Regions from separate parts of the Clostridium tanneri genome, predicted to be linked through region 1. Evidence: predicted binding sites of a transcription regulator. Region 1 holds the regulator's gene; each other region holds the start of a gene.
The links. Region 1 encodes Rex, which represses fermentation and respiration genes when NADH is low (regulators of the CRP and FNR family bind a similar motif). Its sites were predicted from a motif close to ATTGTTAANNNNTTAACAAT; they were not measured.
Positions count from the first base shown of each region.

Region 2: a site for Rex is predicted at 2,544-2,563, ahead of prdC (proline reductase-associated electron transfer protein PrdC). Genes of this name have one in related genera too.
Region 3: a site for Rex is predicted at 2,145-2,164, ahead of P8V03_RS08005 (DUF47 domain-containing protein). Genes of this name have one in related genera too.

Region 1 is NZ_JARUJP010000002.1:15-5,731, forward strand. It holds partial or broken gene P8V03_RS02345 (FAD-dependent oxidoreductase) at 1-865, opposite strand, end outside; gene P8V03_RS02350 (sulfide/dihydroorotate dehydrogenase-like FAD/NAD-binding protein) at 865-1,755, opposite strand; gene P8V03_RS02355 (redox-sensing transcriptional repressor Rex) at 2,016-2,648, opposite strand; gene abc-f (ribosomal protection-like ABC-F family protein) at 3,026-4,939, shown strand; gene P8V03_RS02365 (response regulator) at 5,006-5,581, opposite strand; gene P8V03_RS02370 (thiamine-binding protein) at 5,707-5,717, opposite strand, start outside.
Region 2 is NZ_JARUJP010000046.1:1,584-7,300, reverse strand. It holds gene P8V03_RS18580 (glycine/sarcosine/betaine reductase component B subunit) at 1-448, shown strand, start outside; gene P8V03_RS18575 (proline racemase) at 451-1,458, shown strand; gene P8V03_RS18570 (sulfite exporter TauE/SafE family protein) at 1,555-2,439, shown strand; gene prdC (proline reductase-associated electron transfer protein PrdC) at 2,805-4,103, shown strand; gene prdA (D-proline reductase (dithiol) proprotein PrdA) at 4,120-5,717, shown strand, end outside.
Region 3 is NZ_JARUJP010000007.1:112,226-117,942, forward strand. It holds gene P8V03_RS07995 (DUF512 domain-containing protein) at 1-233, opposite strand, end outside; gene P8V03_RS08000 (inorganic phosphate transporter) at 343-1,341, opposite strand; gene P8V03_RS08005 (DUF47 domain-containing protein) at 1,334-1,957, opposite strand; gene phoU (phosphate signaling complex protein PhoU) at 2,324-2,980, opposite strand; gene pstB (phosphate ABC transporter ATP-binding protein PstB) at 3,219-3,968, opposite strand; gene pstA (phosphate ABC transporter permease PstA) at 3,981-4,868, opposite strand; gene pstC (phosphate ABC transporter permease subunit PstC) at 4,868-5,717, opposite strand, start outside.

The DNA of each region.
Region 1 (5,717 bases):
TTCCGCCTCCAACTACTGCTACCTTTGTGCCAACCTTTATAGGTGTATCGAAATCTTCCTTAAAGGCTTTCATTAGGTTATTTCTTGTTAAGAACTCGTTAGCAGAGAATACTCCATTTAGGTTTTCTCCTGGTATTCCCATAAACTTAGGAAGTCCAGCTCCTGATCCTATAAATATAGCATCAAAATTTTCTTCTTCCATTAACTGATCTATTGTAACAGTTCTTCCTACGATTACGTTTGTCTCTATTTTAACGCCAAGCTTTTTAACGTTTTCAACTTCATGCTTAACTACTGTATCCTTTGGAAGTCTGAATTCTGGTATTCCATAAACTAAAACTCCGCCTGCTTCGTGTAATGCTTCAAATATAGTTACATCATAACCAAGCTTAGCTAAGTCTCCTGCACAAGTTAATCCTGCAGGACCACTTCCTATAACAGCAACTTTCTTTCCATTGCTTGGCTTTCTTTCTGATAAATCCACATTATTCTCTCTTGACCAGTCAGCTACAAATCTTTCAAGCTTACCTATAGCTACTGCCTCACCTTTTATTCCAAGTACACATACACCTTCGCATTGGCTTTCTTGCGGACATACTCTTCCACATACTGCTGGAAGTGCACTTGATTTAGCTATAACCTTAGCAGCCTCTTCAAAGTTTCCTTCTTTAACCTGCTGTATAAATTCTGGTATATGTATAGATACAGGGCAATCCCCTACACATTTAGGATTTTTACAATTTAAACATCTAGCAGCTTCTTGGATAGCTTCTTCTTTTGTATATCCTAAACAAACTTCTTCAAAGTTAGTTGCTCTTACCTTTGCATCCTGTTCTTGTATTGGCGTTCTCTTCATTCTATCCATTACTTGTCACCTCCGCAGCCACAGCCTTTTCTATGGTGAGTATCTCCTTCTTCTTGTCTAAGAAGTTTTTTGCCTTCTTCTGTTTTGTACATAGCTTGTCTTCTCATTGACTCATCGAAATCTACTAGATGTCCATCAAATTCTGGTCCATCTACACAAGCAAACTTAACTTCTCCACCTACAGAAACTCTGCAAGCTCCGCACATTCCTGTTCCATCTACCATTATAGGATTTAAGCTTACAACTGTATGTATTCCATATTCCTTTGTAAGCTTAGCTACGAATTTCATCATTATCATAGGTCCTATAGCAATTACATGGTCATATTTCTTTCCTTCATTATCTATAAGCTCTTTTAATAAGTTTGTAACTAATCCTTTATATCCATAACTTCCGTCATCTGTTGCTACGTATAAGTTACCACATACAGCTTTCATTTCTTCTTCAAGTAGTACGTATTCCTTTGACTTAGCTCCAACGATTACATCTACATCTACACCGTTTTCATGAAGCCACTTAACCTGTGGATATACTGGTGCTGCACCAACTCCACCTGCTATAAATATCATTTTTTGTTTCTTTAAGTCTTCTATATTTTCATGTACAAACTCTGAAGGTTGTCCAAGTGGTCCTACAAAATCTGTAAAGCTTTCGCCTACTTCATATTTAGCCATTTTTTGTGTTGATCCACCAAGAGTTTGATACACTATAGTAACTGAGCCTTTCTCAGCATCATAGTCACAGATTGTAAGAGGTACTCTCTCACCTTTTTCATCAGTTTTTACTATAACAAATTGTCCTGGTAAACAAGACTTTGCAACTCTTTTAGCCTCAATATCCATTAAGAATATATTCGGCGCAAGCTCTCTTTTGCTCAAAATTTTATACATTTTGGTTCCTCCCCGAAATGAAAGTTTTAATTTTAATTACTCCTAAACCCTGTTACTATTATAACACATTAAAACAAAAATTGCACAACTAATCATCATTTTCTATAAATTTTTAATAGTATACAAGTTTATAGAATTATATTTTAATAATAAAATATAATTCCGTCACATATACTAGTCCTATATGACAAAGCATACTCATATTACAACAAATTTAAACAAAAAAATAACTGAAGCATAACTTCAATTATTTTCATATGTTACTCTATATCAGTTAACAAGCAACTTAAAGTAAGTAAACTATCACTTAGATGAACATTTTCAACCTTTACATCCTCTGGTACCACAAGGTCAACATATGCAAAATTCCAAATTCCTTTAACACCATTTTTCACTAAAGTATCACAAACCTTTTGTGCATTATTACTTGGAACACATATAATTCCTATATCTATTGGGTTTTCCTTTAAAAAGTCTGATAGAAAATCTATATCTTTTATTTCTACATCCCTTATTCTAAGTCCGATAACCTTTGGATTTACATCGAAAATAGCCTCAAGACTGAATCCAAGTTTTTCAAATCTAGTATAATTTGCAATAGCCTGACCTATATTTCCTGCACCTATTATTGCTGTTTTATATACCTTTGTCAGCCCAAGTATATTGCTTATTTGTCCATGTAACTCTCTTACATTATAGCCATAACCTTGCTGTCCAAAGTCACCGAAACAGTTTAAATCTTGTCTTATCTGGGAAGCTGTAAAGCCTATTTTTTCACTTAATTCCTTTGAAGATATTCTATCTACATCATTGTTCATTAATTCTCCTAAATATCTGTGGTACTTAGGTAATCTCTTTATAACTGCCATTGAAATATTCTTTTTCTTCTCCATACCGCACCTCTTATATATATTTTAAAAAGCTATATTTTAAAAAGCTATATTTTAAACTAATCACTTTGTCTATATTTTATCATTTTATAATAATTTTGTCCTACTTTTTATAGTATTATTTAAATATATAATATGTCAATAATATATTTTTTATTACTTTCTTTTTCTTTGCGCTATTAGCAAAATTTTTTATGTTCTTTCACTTATTTTTTTACATTTTTTAGCCTTGATTGTAACTTTTTGTTTTGCTTGTAAAGTGAAATTAATATCATATAAACTGAGCTTGTACTAAATTATTCCAAGATAAATTCTTAAATTCCACTACAAAAAATTTCTCTTACATAGTAAAATATTAATGATTAAGGAAGGTGAAACTTATGATAATTTTAGGTTGTAAAGATATAAAAAAAAGTTATGGAATAGATGTTATCTTGGAAAACTTGACCTTTAATATAAATGAAGGGGAAAAAGTAGGCTTAATAGGTCCAAATGGCGCTGGTAAATCTACTCTTTTTAAAATCATTACCAATCAAATGGAACAAGATACTGGAGATTTATTTATAGATAAAAATAAAACCGTAGGCTACCTAGCACAGCATTTATCTCTTGATTCTTCAAGCACAATATATGATGAACTACTACTTGTATTTCAAGATCTATTGAACTTAGAAAACAAATTAAAAAAACTAGAAAATTTAATGAACGAACCCTATGATCCTGAAAAAGAAGATTATCACAACAAATTAATTAAAGATTATACTACTTGCTCTGAACTATACACAAATAGAGGAGGGTATACTTATAAAGCTGAAATAGGCAAAGTCTTAAAAGGATTAGGTTTTTCTGAAGATGATTACAATAAGGCCATAAGTATTCTGAGCGGAGGTCAGAAAACTAGAATAGCTCTATGTAAGCTGCTTTTAACCAAGCCAGATATTCTTCTATTAGATGAGCCTACAAATCACTTGGATTTAGATGCTATAGAATGGTTAGAAGAATACTTAAAAGCATACAAAGGTACAATCTTGATTATATCTCACGATAGATATTTCTTAGATGCAATTACTTCTAAAACATTAGAACTTATAAACGGACATGTTAACTGCTACAATGGCAATTACACTACCTACTTGGACTTAAAAGAAAAAAATTATGAAATCCAATTAAAGGCTTACAATATTCAACAATCTGAACTGAAAAGACAGGAAGAAATAATAGAGAGATACCGTTCCTTCAACAGAGAAAAGAGTGTAAGAGCTGCTGAAAGCAGACAAAAGGCCTTAGATAAAATTGAAAGGATAAAGGCACCGGATAAGGAAAGGAAAATTAAAAATGTAGTCTTTGAAACTCAGATAAAAAGCGGAAACGATGTTTTACATGTAGAAAACCTTAGTAAAAGCTTTGGAGATAAAGTTCTTTTTAATAATCTAGATATAGATATTAAAAAAGGAGAAAAAACAGCTCTTATAGGTGAAAATGGTAGAGGTAAAACAACTTTATTTAAAATAATAATGGATGACATAGAGCCTAATACGGGGATAAGCGTACTTGGTAAAAATGTTTTTATAGGATATTATGATCAGGAACAATCCAACTTGACTTCAGAAAAAACAGTAATTGATGAGGTCTGGGACGACTTTCCAGAATTAACTACTACTGAAATTAGAAATGCCCTTGCTTCTTTCCTCTTTACAGGAGATGATGTATTTAAAAAAATTTCAGCCTTAAGCGGTGGAGAGAAATGTAGAATTAATCTCTTAAAGCTCATTCTTTCAAAGTCAAACTTTTTATTAATGGATGAGCCTACAAACCATCTTGATATAGTTTCCCGTGAAGCCTTGGAGAATGCAATCTTAGGGTATGATGGTACTGTTCTCGTAATATCTCATGATAGATACTTTTTAAATAAAGTTGTCGACAAAATCTATGAATTAGATATAGATGGTGTTAAAGAGTATCTGGGTAATTATAGTTATTATGTTGAGAAGAAAAAAAACCCACTTAGGTATCAAGAGGAAGAGGAAGCTGCTGGCAAAACTAAGACTCAGATACAAAATGAGAAGAGAAAGAAAAGAGAACTAGAAAAAGCGGAGAAAGAAAAAAAATCTAAAGTTAAAAACTTAGAAACAGAAATTTCAAACTTAGAAGAGTTAATAACAAAACTTCAAGATGAGCTTTGTCTAGAAGAAGTTTATTCGAGTCCCGAAAAAAGTGAGAATGTAAATAAGCAATTAGCAGACGCCCAAACTAAGTTAGATGAACTTTATGAGCAGTGGGAAACTCTTATTTAGTTAAAAGTTAAAAAACCTTGAAGCAATTCATACTTCAAGGTTTTTTAGTATAATGAAAAATTTTTCTTATTTTAGTTTTTGTCCACAGAAAGGGCAGAATAAAAAGTTAGCAACTTCTTCCGTAAACTTTCCACCACAGTAAGGGCAGAATAAAAATTTATTAGGTAATTTGACGTTTGTTTCTTCGTTCAATACTAAAGCAGTTTTTTCATTTTTATTCTCTTTTAAGTTTTCTCTAGTTAATCCTTTAAAATCTTTTTCTATATTCTTATACTCATCATGTCTACTATAAAACTTGTCCAAGGCTTCATCCAAAATCTCTGATAACTTAGATCTGGTTACTGGTGTATGAATAACCTCATCTACCTTACTTTGGATAAAATCTTGAAGTTTTATAGAATCACAGGATGAAAGTAAACATAGAATACCCGGATAGTTGTTCTTTATATTATTAATTAACCTATCTCCTCTGTTATCTTTCATTATTAAATTCACTATTATTATATCTGGCTGAAAAACTTTTATCTGAATAAATGTATCATATTCATTGGTGACTTGTACATTATATCCAATATCGCTTAAAAAATCTTTCATTATCATACTTTCAAATCTGCAATCATTTACTACAAGAACTCTTTTCATGGTTTCACCACCACATAACAATCTAATCTGATTTTAACCCATTAACTACTATTTTTCAACGGATTTTATACATATTTAATTAAAGGATCATTGAATATTTTATATTTTATAAATATATTCTACTATTATCCTCTAT
Region 2 (5,717 bases), on a different contig from region 1:
GGAAACTACCCTGCATCATTTTAGAGACCCTCTTCTTAATGTAGTATCTAATGATGGAGATGTAGATCTTCTAGGAATTATAGTATCAGGAACTCCTCAAGAAAATGAAGACAAAGTGTTTTCAGCCCAAAGAGCTGCAGCTTGGATAGAAGCTATGAGAGCAGATGGAGCAATAGTATCTATTGATGGTTGGGGAAACAGTAATATAGACTTTGCTACTGCCCTAGAGGAAATAGGAAAAAGGGGAATTCCAGTAGTAGGAATGAGCTTTGTTGGGACACAAGCACAATTTGTAGTTACTAACCAATATATGGACACTGTAGTTGACTTTAATAAGTCGATAGAGGGAATTGAAACCGAAGTTGTAGGAGAGAACAATGTTGTTGAGCTAGATGCTAAAAAAGCTTTAGCTTTCTTAAAATTAAAAATGAGAAAAAGGGAGGACTAAAAATGAAAAGTTCAAAAACAATATTTGCAATTGATTCACATACAATGGGAGAGCCAACAAGAATAGTAGTGGGAGGAGTTCCAAATATTCCAGGAAAAACTATGCCTGAGAAGAAGGCTTACTTGGAAGAAAACTTAGACTGGGTAAGAACAGCTATAATGCTTGAACCAAGAGGACATAATGATATGTTCGGTTCAATAATAACTCAACCAACTACAGATGAAGCTGACCTAGGAATAATATTCATGGACGGCGGCGGATACTTAAATATGTGTGGTCATGGTTCAATAGGAGCGTCGACTGTAGCAGTGGAAACAGGAATGGTACCAGTAACAGAGCCTGTAACAAACTTCACATTAGAAGCACCAGCAGGACTTGTAAAAGCTAGTGTAAAGGTTGAAGATGGAAAGGCAAAGGAAGTTACTATAGTAAACGTACCAGCCTTCTTATATAAGAGAGATGTAGAAGTAGATGTGCCTAACGTAGGAAAAGTAACAATGGATATATCCTTTGGAGGAAGCTTCTTCGCAATAGTTAAGGCAGAAAAGCTAGGAATAGATATATCACCAGCAAATGCTCAAAAGATAATAGAAATAGGAATGGACGTTATAAAGGCTGTAAATGAGCAAGTTGAAATACAACATCCAACACTTCCACATATAAAGACAGTAGACTTATGTGAGATTTATGGACCAGCTAAGAGCGAAGATGCAACAATGCAAAACGCAGTTGTATTTGGTCAAGGACAATTAGACAGATCACCATGTGGAACAGGAACAAGTGCAAAATTGGCTACTTTATATGCAAAAGGCGAATTAAAGATGAACGAAGAATTTGTATATGAAAGCATAATACAAACAAAATTCAAAGGAAGAGTAATTGGAGAAACTAAAGTCGGAGATTTTGATGCAGTAATTCCTGAAATAACAGGAGCAGCATATATAACAGGACATAATCAATTCTTTATAGACCCTGAAGACCCAGTTAAATATGGTTTTGTATTAAAATAAAAAATAATTTTCAGAAAATTATTGAAACTTTGTAATGCTTTATATTAAAATAGAATAAAATAGTAGTATAAACTACTTATTGGATGGAGGGAGCTTATGGTAATTAAAATTGTATTAGGATTGCTCGTGGTAATGACAGTGTATTTTGCAATAATATTCTTTTCTGATTATGCTAAAGCATCAAAACAGGGAAATATTGAAAAAACAAGTTTCTTTGCATTAGGTGCAGTTGGATTTGTAACAAATTTCTTGGATACCCTTGGTATAGGTAGCTTTGCACCTACAACAGCTTTACTTAAGTTTTTTAAGCTAACAAAAGACAGAACTATACCAGGAACCTTGAATGTAGCTTGTACAATCCCGGTAGTTGTTGAGGCGTTAATATTTATAACAGTAATAAAAGTTGAAACTGTAACTCTATTTGCAATGTTAGCAGCTGCTACATTAGGAGCATTTATAGGTGCAGGTATTGTTTCAAAGCTTGATGAAAAGAAGGTACAAGTTGGAATGGGAGTAGCTTTACTAATAGTAGCATTAACAATGCTTGCTAGTCAGTTAAAGCTAATGCCTATAGGAGGAGAAGCTATAGGACTTACAGGTGGAAAACTTATAATTGCAGTAATAGGAAACTTCATTCTAGGAGCGCTTATGACACTTGGTATAGGACTATATGCTCCATGTATGGCACTTGTATTTGCACTAGGTATGAGTCCTAAGGTAGCATTCCCTATAATGATGGGATCTTGTGCATTTCTAATGCCTGTAGCATCAGCTAAGTTTGTTAAAGAAGGTGCTTATGACAGAAAGGCATCCCTTGCTATAACATTATTTGGAGTTGTAGGGGTTCTTATAGCGGCATATATTGTAAAAGAGCTTCCTCTAAAAGTTTTAACTTGGTTAGTAATAGTAGTTATTATATATACTTCAGGAATGATGTTTAAATCAGCTAGTAAACCAAAAGAAGTAGAAGCACAAATGTAATTTGTAACATAAACAGTCAATAATAGAGAATTTTTCTCTATTATTGACTGTTTTTTTTATTGAAAAATTATATATTTTAATTAAATTTAAAATATATAATCAATAGTGTCAAATTTTTGACTCAAGCCGTACTGTAATACACTATAAAGTCGTTGTGTGTAATTAAAAAAACGACAATGTGTCAGTTATTAGACGTTATATGTCAAAAAATATTACAAAAAATATGAATACTTTCAGGTCTATATAAAAAAACTATACTCGACAAGCCTTGTATTTGCATATTTTATAAAGTTTTTTTAAATACTATACTTATTGGCATGGAAGTTGCTAATATAATTTATGTAAATAAGAATAGGAGGGATGGTATGGAAAATTTATATAAGTTTCCTCTTAAAATGCACGTAGGAGCACCAGATGTTCCTGTTGTTAAAGAAGGCGAAGAAGTAAAAAGAGGACAATGCATAGCAGAACCAAATGGTTTAGGAGCAAAAATCCATACTAGTGTATCAGGAAAGGTTTACAAAATCACAGAAGGCGAAATCTTCATAGAAGCAGATAAGAATCAATCTGATGAGTATGTGAAGATTAAGGAATGTGACAGTATAGCTGATATTGCTTATGAAGCTGGAATAGTTGGTGCTGGTGGTGCTGGATTTCCAACTCATATTAAATTAAAAACACAGATTTCAGATGGATACATAATTGCAAATTGTGTTGAATGTGAACCTGTACTTAGACATAATGCAAAATTACTAGAAGAAAATCCTGGTATAGTGATTAGGGGAATAGAATATGCAATGAAGTCAACAGGTGCCCCAAAAGCTTACATGGGAATAAAAGCAAAAAACAAAAAAGCTGTAGAGTCAGTTAAAGCTGCATTAAAAGGTAGAACTGATATTGAAGTTCATGAAGTAGAAAACCTATATCCAATGGGTGAAGAAAGAGCTTTAATAAAAAGCATTTTCGGAGAGTGGCTTGAGCCTACACAATTACCTGTAGAAGCAAAGTGTGTAGTGTTAAATACAGAAACTCTTGCTAACATAACAAGAGCAGTAGAAGATGGAAAGCCAGTAATAGATAAGGATTTCACAGTAGCAGGAAAGCTAAATAGTGGAAAAGAGGCACATGTATTCTTCCAAGTTCCAGTGGGAACTACTATAAAGAGTCTTATAGAAAAGTCTGGTGGAATAGATGGAGAATATGGTGAACTTGTAGTAGGTGGACCATATACAGGAAAATCACAAGAGCTAGATACAGCTACAGTTACTAAAGCATCTGGTGGAGGAATAGTTACTATACCACTTCCAGAGTTTAAAGGAAAAATGGGCCTTCTTGTTTGTGCTTGTGCCGCTGATGAGCATAGATTAAGAGATGTAGTAAACAAGATGGGATCAGAAGTAGTTTCTGTAGTTAAGTGTAAAAATATAGTAGATGTAAAAGGCGCAATGAAATGTAAAACACCAGGAGAGTGACCGGGCCAAACAGCTGCAGTTCTGCAGTTAAAGAAAGAAGGAGCAGAAAGAATAATGATAGCTAATTGTAGCGATTGTTCAAATACAGTTATGAATTGTGCTCCAAAGGCTGGTTTACCTGTATATCATCATACAGATCATGTGTTTAGAACAGTTGATAATCCATTAACTAGAAGATTACATCAGGAATAAAAGGAGGTTACTTAACATGTCAATGAGTGCTGAACATGCAGAACAGCTTAAAAATGAATTTGCTGTTGTGTGTTGTAGAACAGAAGCAGGAACAATAATTTCTGCAGATAACTTAGAGGATCCAGCTATATTCCCAGATATGGAGGATTCAGGACTATTAACTATACCATCAGATGCTTTAAAAATAGGTGAGGTTTTAGGTGCAAAACTAATTAAGACAATAGACTCACTTACACCTTTAACTGGAGATTTATTAGAAGGCGTTAAAGGTCCATCTGCTAAAGATAAAGAAGAGGAAGAAGCTTTACAAGCTGAACTGACTCAAGAAAATCATAAAGCAGTTTTAAAATATAATAAAAAATCAGGAGAAACTATAAGTGCTGAGGACCTAGAAAATCCAATGAACTTCGAAAAACTTGAAGACTCTTTATTAATAGATTTACATGAAGTAGTTTTAACAAGAGAAGAAGTTATTGGAAGAGCATTAAGAGTAGATGCACCAGCATTAACTCCTGTAACACCTGATATGTTAGAAGGATATGAGGAGGAAGTAATCATGGCAGAAACACCAAAAGCAATAACAAGTGTATCCGGCAGCGTTCTTAAAATTAAGATAGCTGAAGGAAAAGGTATCGATATTGAAGTACCTCTAAATATAGCAGGAGCTGTAGCTGCACCAGTTGTACCACAAGCTCCATTAGCAGTAAAAGCTCAACAAGCTGCTAAGGCTGTTGAAGCAATAGTAGAGGCGCCAGCTGCTGTAGTAGCAAAAGTTGAAGAAAAAGTTGTAAGAACACTTACAAGAAAATACTTCAAAATTGAAAATGTACAATTTGGACCAGAAACAAAGATAGAAGGAACAACTCTTTATATAAGAGAAAATGTTTGTGACGATGCTGTAAAAGCTAGCCATTTAGTTAAATCAATAAAGGTTGATATAATAACTCCAGATAAGTACAACACTTACAGTGAAACAATAATGGACGTTCAACCAATAGCAACAAAAGAAGCAGATTCAAAACTTGGTAGTGGTGCAACTAGAGTACTTGATGGTGTAATAGTTATGGTAACTGGTACTGATGAAGATGGAGTTCAAATAGGTGAGTTCGGTTCATCAGAAGGTATATTAGAAGAGAATATTCAGTTTGGAAGACCAGGAGCTCCAGATAAAGGAGAAATATTCATAAAAACTGAGGTAATAATCGCAGCTGGAACAAACATGGAAAGACCAGGTCCACTTGCTGCTCATACTGCAACAGATATGATAACTCAAGAAATAAGAGAAGCTTTAAAGAAAGTTGATGAGTCTTTAGTTGCAAGAACAGAAACATTCGAGCAAAAGAGAAGAAAAGGAAAGAAAAAAGTTGTAGTTGTTAAAGAAATCATGGGTCAAGGTGCTATGCACGACAACTTAATTCTTCCTGTTGAGCCAGTTGGAGTATTAGGTGGAAAACCAAACGTTGACTTAGGAAACGTTCCTGTAGTTTTATCACCACTTGAAGTATTAGATGGAGGTATCCACGCATTAACTTGTATAGGACCTGCATCAAAAGAGTGTTCAAGACACTACTGGAGAGAGCCATTAGTAATAGAGGCTATGAATGATCCAGAAGT
Region 3 (5,717 bases), on a different contig from region 1:
TCCTTAAACTGTACTCCTAAATCTTCATCATAATCCTTCTCTATTTCTAACTCCCAAACCTCACCATTCTTTTTCTCTATTTCAATGTTAACAAATTCATCGGATATTAAAAACTTATAGTCTATTATGTCTTTAACCGGTTCTCCATTTATACTTAATAAAAGGTCTCCTACCTCTATTTCCATTTCTTCTGCAATACTTCCTGGTTTTACTACCGCAATTTGATTCTTCATATATTCAACCCCTTTTTACAGCTATACATCTAGTAATATTACCCTAATCCTATTATTTAGTCAATGTAAAAACAAAACCCTTCTGTAACAGAAGGGTGCTATGTACAAATTATATTAAATTTATCAACATTAAGGTTAACGCTGAAATTAAAGCACAGGCTGGAATAGTTATCACCCAAGCTGTAAGAATTTCCTTAGCAACAGCCCATCTTACTGCTGAAAGTCTTTTTGATGCTCCAACCCCCATTATTGAACCTGTTATTATATGAGTTGTACTTACTGGAGCATTAAGCATTGTCGCGGTAAAGATTACTGAGGATGCTCCCATCTCTGCTGTAAACCCATTGACTGGAGCTATCTTTGACATTCTAGATCCCATAGTTTTTATAATCTTTTTACCACCCATGCTTGTACCTAATGCCATTGCTAGTGCACAAGATATCTTTACCCAATCTGGTACTGCAAATACTGGCAAGAAACCAGCACTAACTAAAGCCATAGTAATGATACCCATTGATTTTTGTGCATCGTTGCCCCCATGATTTAAGGCTATAAGTGCTGCTGAGCCTATTTGAAGCTTTGAAAACACCTTTGTTACTGTTGCAGGTCTTGTCTTTCTTAGAAACATATTTATTATATTCATAAATACAAATCCTATGAAGAAACCTATTACTGGTGATAATATTAACCATAATATTACCTTAGAAAAAAGACTAGCCCAATTCACTATAATAAAAGACTTTTTAAACATTATAGCTGATCCTACTAAGCCTCCAATTAGTGCGTGAGAAGAACTACTTGGAATTCCAAAATACCAAGTTATCAAATTCCATATAATCGCTCCAACTAAAGCAGCTATTATTACCTGCTGGGTAATACTATTAGGATCCACTATGCCACTTCCAATAGTCTTTGCAACTTTCACGTTCATAAAGGCTCCTGCAAAGTTTAACACAGCGGACATAATTACCGCCTGCTTTAATGTTAGAACTCTTGTAGATACAGAACAAGCTATTGCATTGGCACTGTCATGAAAGCCGTTTATCAGGTCAAAGACTAAAGCAATGACAACTATAGTAACTGTTAAAATAATAGTACTACTAAGCATTTTTCATTACTACTCCTTCAATGACATTTGCTAAATCTTCACAAGCATCTAATGTATCTTCAAGATATTGATATATCTCTCTCCATTTTATAATATCCAACACATCCATATTTCCTCTGAAGATGTCCTTTATAGCAGTTCTTGAGACCTTGTCTCCTTCTTCTTCTATTCTATTAATCTCTATTATCTTCTTAGATAATTCCTTACTTGTTTTCATATTTTTTAATTCTTGCATAAGAACTATTATTTCCTCACAAGACTTAACAATTAGTCTACTTAACATCTCTGCTTCTTCTGTGCAGCGATTTACATTAAGCATTACAAATCTGCTTGCTGTAGACTCTATGTAATCAATAATATCGTCGGTGTCTTTTGCTATAGCATAGATATCTTCTCTGTCAAATGGTGTTATAAAAGTTTTATTTAACTGTTCAAGTATCTCATGCTGCTTTTTATCTCCTTCGTGCTCCACCTCTTTAATCTTCTTCAAATTTTCCTCTGCATTATCTAGATCCTTCAAAAACTCCACTAATAAATTGGAAGCCTTATAAGCAATATTTGCAGTTTCAATAAAAAGTTCAAAAAACTTGTCTTCTTTTGGAGTCAAACTAAACATTTTATCCCTCCTGATAATTTGAAAGTATTCTTTTTCGACCTCATAAAGTATAACATAAATTTTTTAAAAATAAAACATTAAATTAACAAAACTCGCCCCTTGAAAACCTTTTCAAGACAAATTTTTATTAGACTTTTTTGTCACTCATTTTCTTAGAAGTACACTTTTTTGTCTTTTTTCGCCTGAAAATATTAATATTTTAGCAATAAAATCAAAACATATTTTTATAAACTTAAGTATAACTTAAAAGTTTTTTAATCTTACTATATTAAAAACTCTTGCATAATATAATTCTATACAAAGAAAAAATCGATATTTATTCAATACCGATTTCCTCTACTAAGCTTATTATATAATTAACTTTCCCTATTCATTTAAGTCTATTTGTTCACCGGTTACTAGATATATAGTCCATTCACAGATATTTGTTACATGGTCTCCTACTCTTTCAAGATATTTAGAAACAAATAGTAGTTGAGTAATTTGACCGACATTTTCCTGACCTTTTGACATTAATGTCAGCATCTCTGTAAAGATGTTTCTATATAAATGGTCTATCTCATCATCCATTTTGCATGCCTCGTAAGCTGCTTCTACATCTCCTGCAACATGAGCGTCTAATGCTTTTCTAATCATAACCTTAACTATTTCAGCCATCTTAGGAATATCAATTAATTCCTTAACATACTTTTCATTTTTCATCCTTATTGTTATTTTGGCTATATCTACTGCATAATCTGCCATTCTCTCTAAATCAGTAACTAGTTTTGAAGTAGTAACTATAGTTCTCAAGTCTATAGCAAGAGGTTGTTCTTTAGCTATTAGTTTAATGCACTTATCTTCGATTTCTCTTTGAAGTTTATCGACTAAATCATCATTTTTTATTATTTGTTCTGCTAAAGCCTCATCCTGTTTAACTAAAGCTTCTATACACTGGTGAATTTGTTTTTCAACTATACTGCCCATTCTTAATAAATCGTTGTGAAGTTCCTCTAAAGCGGAGTCAAATCCTATTCTTGTCATTATACTCACCTCTTTTTAATTATTCTTCTCTTCATTATTACATATTTCTAATTACTTTGAAAGATAGTTATAACTAATCACATATAAGTATAGTATCTACTTTAATAATATTATACTATTTACCAATTTTTTTATGATTATTGCTTAGATGGTACTAATTAATTCAACCTTTACCTTATAGGACTCCTGCCATTGAAAGCAGGAGTCCTATAAGTAGTCTAACCCGAACAAAGAATTTTTATCCAAATCTTCCTGTTATATAATCTTCTGTTCTTTTATCCTTTGGCTTATAGAAAATACTTTCAGTCTTATCAAACTCCACTACTTCTCCACTTAAAAAGAAAGCTGTATAGTCTGATATTCTTCCTGCCTGCTGCATATTGTGAGTTACTATTACTATAGTATATTTTTTCTTAAGCTCATCCATAAGTTCTTCTACCTTTAAGGTAGATATAGGATCTAGTGCTGAAGTTGGCTCATCCATAAGTAATACTTCTGGCTCTACCGCAAGAGTTCTTGCAATACACAACCTTTGCTGCTGACCGCCGGACATACCTAATGCATTTTTATTTAATCTATCCTTTACCTCATCCCAAAGGGCAGCACCTTTTAGGCTATTTTCTACTAACTCATCTAACTTATTTTTATCCTTTATACCATGGATTTTAGGTCCATAAGCTACATTATCATATATTGACATCGGGAAGGGATTGGGCTTTTGAAATACCATTCCTACTCTTTTTCTAAGCTCAATCTCATCATAATCTTGATATATATTTTTCCCCTCAAAAAGAACTTCCCCTTCAATTTTCACACCTTCGATTAAATCATTCATTCTATTTAAGGTCCTTAAAAAAGTAGATTTACCACAACCTGAAGGCCCTATCAATGCTGTAACCGCATTTTTCTGTATGTCTAAATTTATCTTTTTTAAAGCTTGCGTAGTTCCGTAATACAAATCAACATTCTTAGTTTGTATTATACCCATTTAATGTCCTCCTTACTTCTTACCTGCATAAGATTCATATATTTTTTTACCTAGTATTCTAGCTGAAATGTTAAATATTAAAACCATAACAATAAGTACTGCTGAAGCCCTACTTGCAATTAAGGAAGCATCTGGTACCATTCTTTCTGCATTAAGTTTCCATATATATACGGATAATGTTTCAGCTGGTCTCATTAAACTAAAAGGCGATGCCTTTTCTATTAAACTAAAATTATTGAAACGTAGTATAGGAGCGCTCATCCCTGCTGTATATAGAAGGGCTGCTGCTTCGCCAAATATTCTTCCTGCTGCTAGTATTATTCCAGTTAGGATTTGAGGTATTGCAGAAGGAAGTATTACTTTTCTTATTGTTTGCCATTGTGTAGCACCAAGTCCTAGGCTTGCTTCTTTTACTGGCTTAGCTGCTGCCCTTATGGCATTCTCACTCACACGAGTAAGTGCTGGTAAATTTAGTACCGATATAGCCAATGCACCAGATAACAATGTAAATCCCCACTTAGTCATATTTACAAAAACAAGAAGTCCAAATAATCCTACTACTATAGATGGTAAAGATGCCATTGTTTCTATGCTTAATCTTATAATATTTAACATTTTTCCTTCTTTAGCATATTCAGCTAAGTATATTCCCGCACCTACACCAAAAGGAACTGAAATTATAAGAGAAACAATTAGCATGTAAAAAGAGTTAAATAATTGAGGCCCAATACCTCCTCCAGCTTCCCCAGCTTTTGGATTACCAAAGAGAAATGATGGCTTGAAAAAATCTCCTCCTGTAACTAGTATATATCCTATTAAGGCTATCAAAAGGATTACCACAAAAGCAGATATAGCATACAAAACACCGGTCCATATTTTATCTTTTAATTTTTCACTCATTATTTCATTTCACCTCTTTTTCCAATGACTCTTAATATAAAAATAAATACAAAGGAAATAACCAATAGTAGTAGAGCCAATGACCATAAAGCATCATTCCATGCTGTTCCTGATACTGTATTTCCCATATCCATTGTTAAGATGCTAGTTAAGGTAGATGTAGGACTTAACAGATTTTCAGGGAACTTTATGGTATTTCCTATAACCATCTGAACAGCAAGTGCTTCTCCAAATGCCCTTGCAAGACCTAACACTACACCTGTTAGAATTCCACCTTTAGCCGATGGAACTATAACTTTTCTTATGGTCTGCCATCTAGTTGCACCTAGTCCATAAGATGCCTCCAAATAACTTTTAGGTACTATTTTTACTGCATCTGATGAAATACTAGCTATTGTAGGCAATATCATTATACTTAAAACTAATATACCTGCAATTAAACTAAAACCTATTCCACCAAAACCCTTTATAAAAGGAAGTAACACAGTAAATCCAATCCAACCATAAACAACAGATGGTATACCAACAAATAGCTCAAGGGCAGGTTGAAGTACCTTTTCCCCTAATCTAGGTGATATATAATTCATAAAAATTGCTAATGCAATACCTATTGGCGCACTTATAATTACAGCTCCTATAGATACTAAAGTAGATCCTAAAATAAATATAGCTGCTCCTAGCTTAGGTGTTTCACTATCCGGACTCCACTTAGATGTAAACAGAAAATCCGCCAAAGAGTAACCATGCTTTATAAAGGTGTTCAATCCCTTTGAAGCTACGAAACCTAATATACTTAAGGTTAAAACTACGATTAGCAAACCACAAAAGGTTGCAAAACCTCTCCCAATA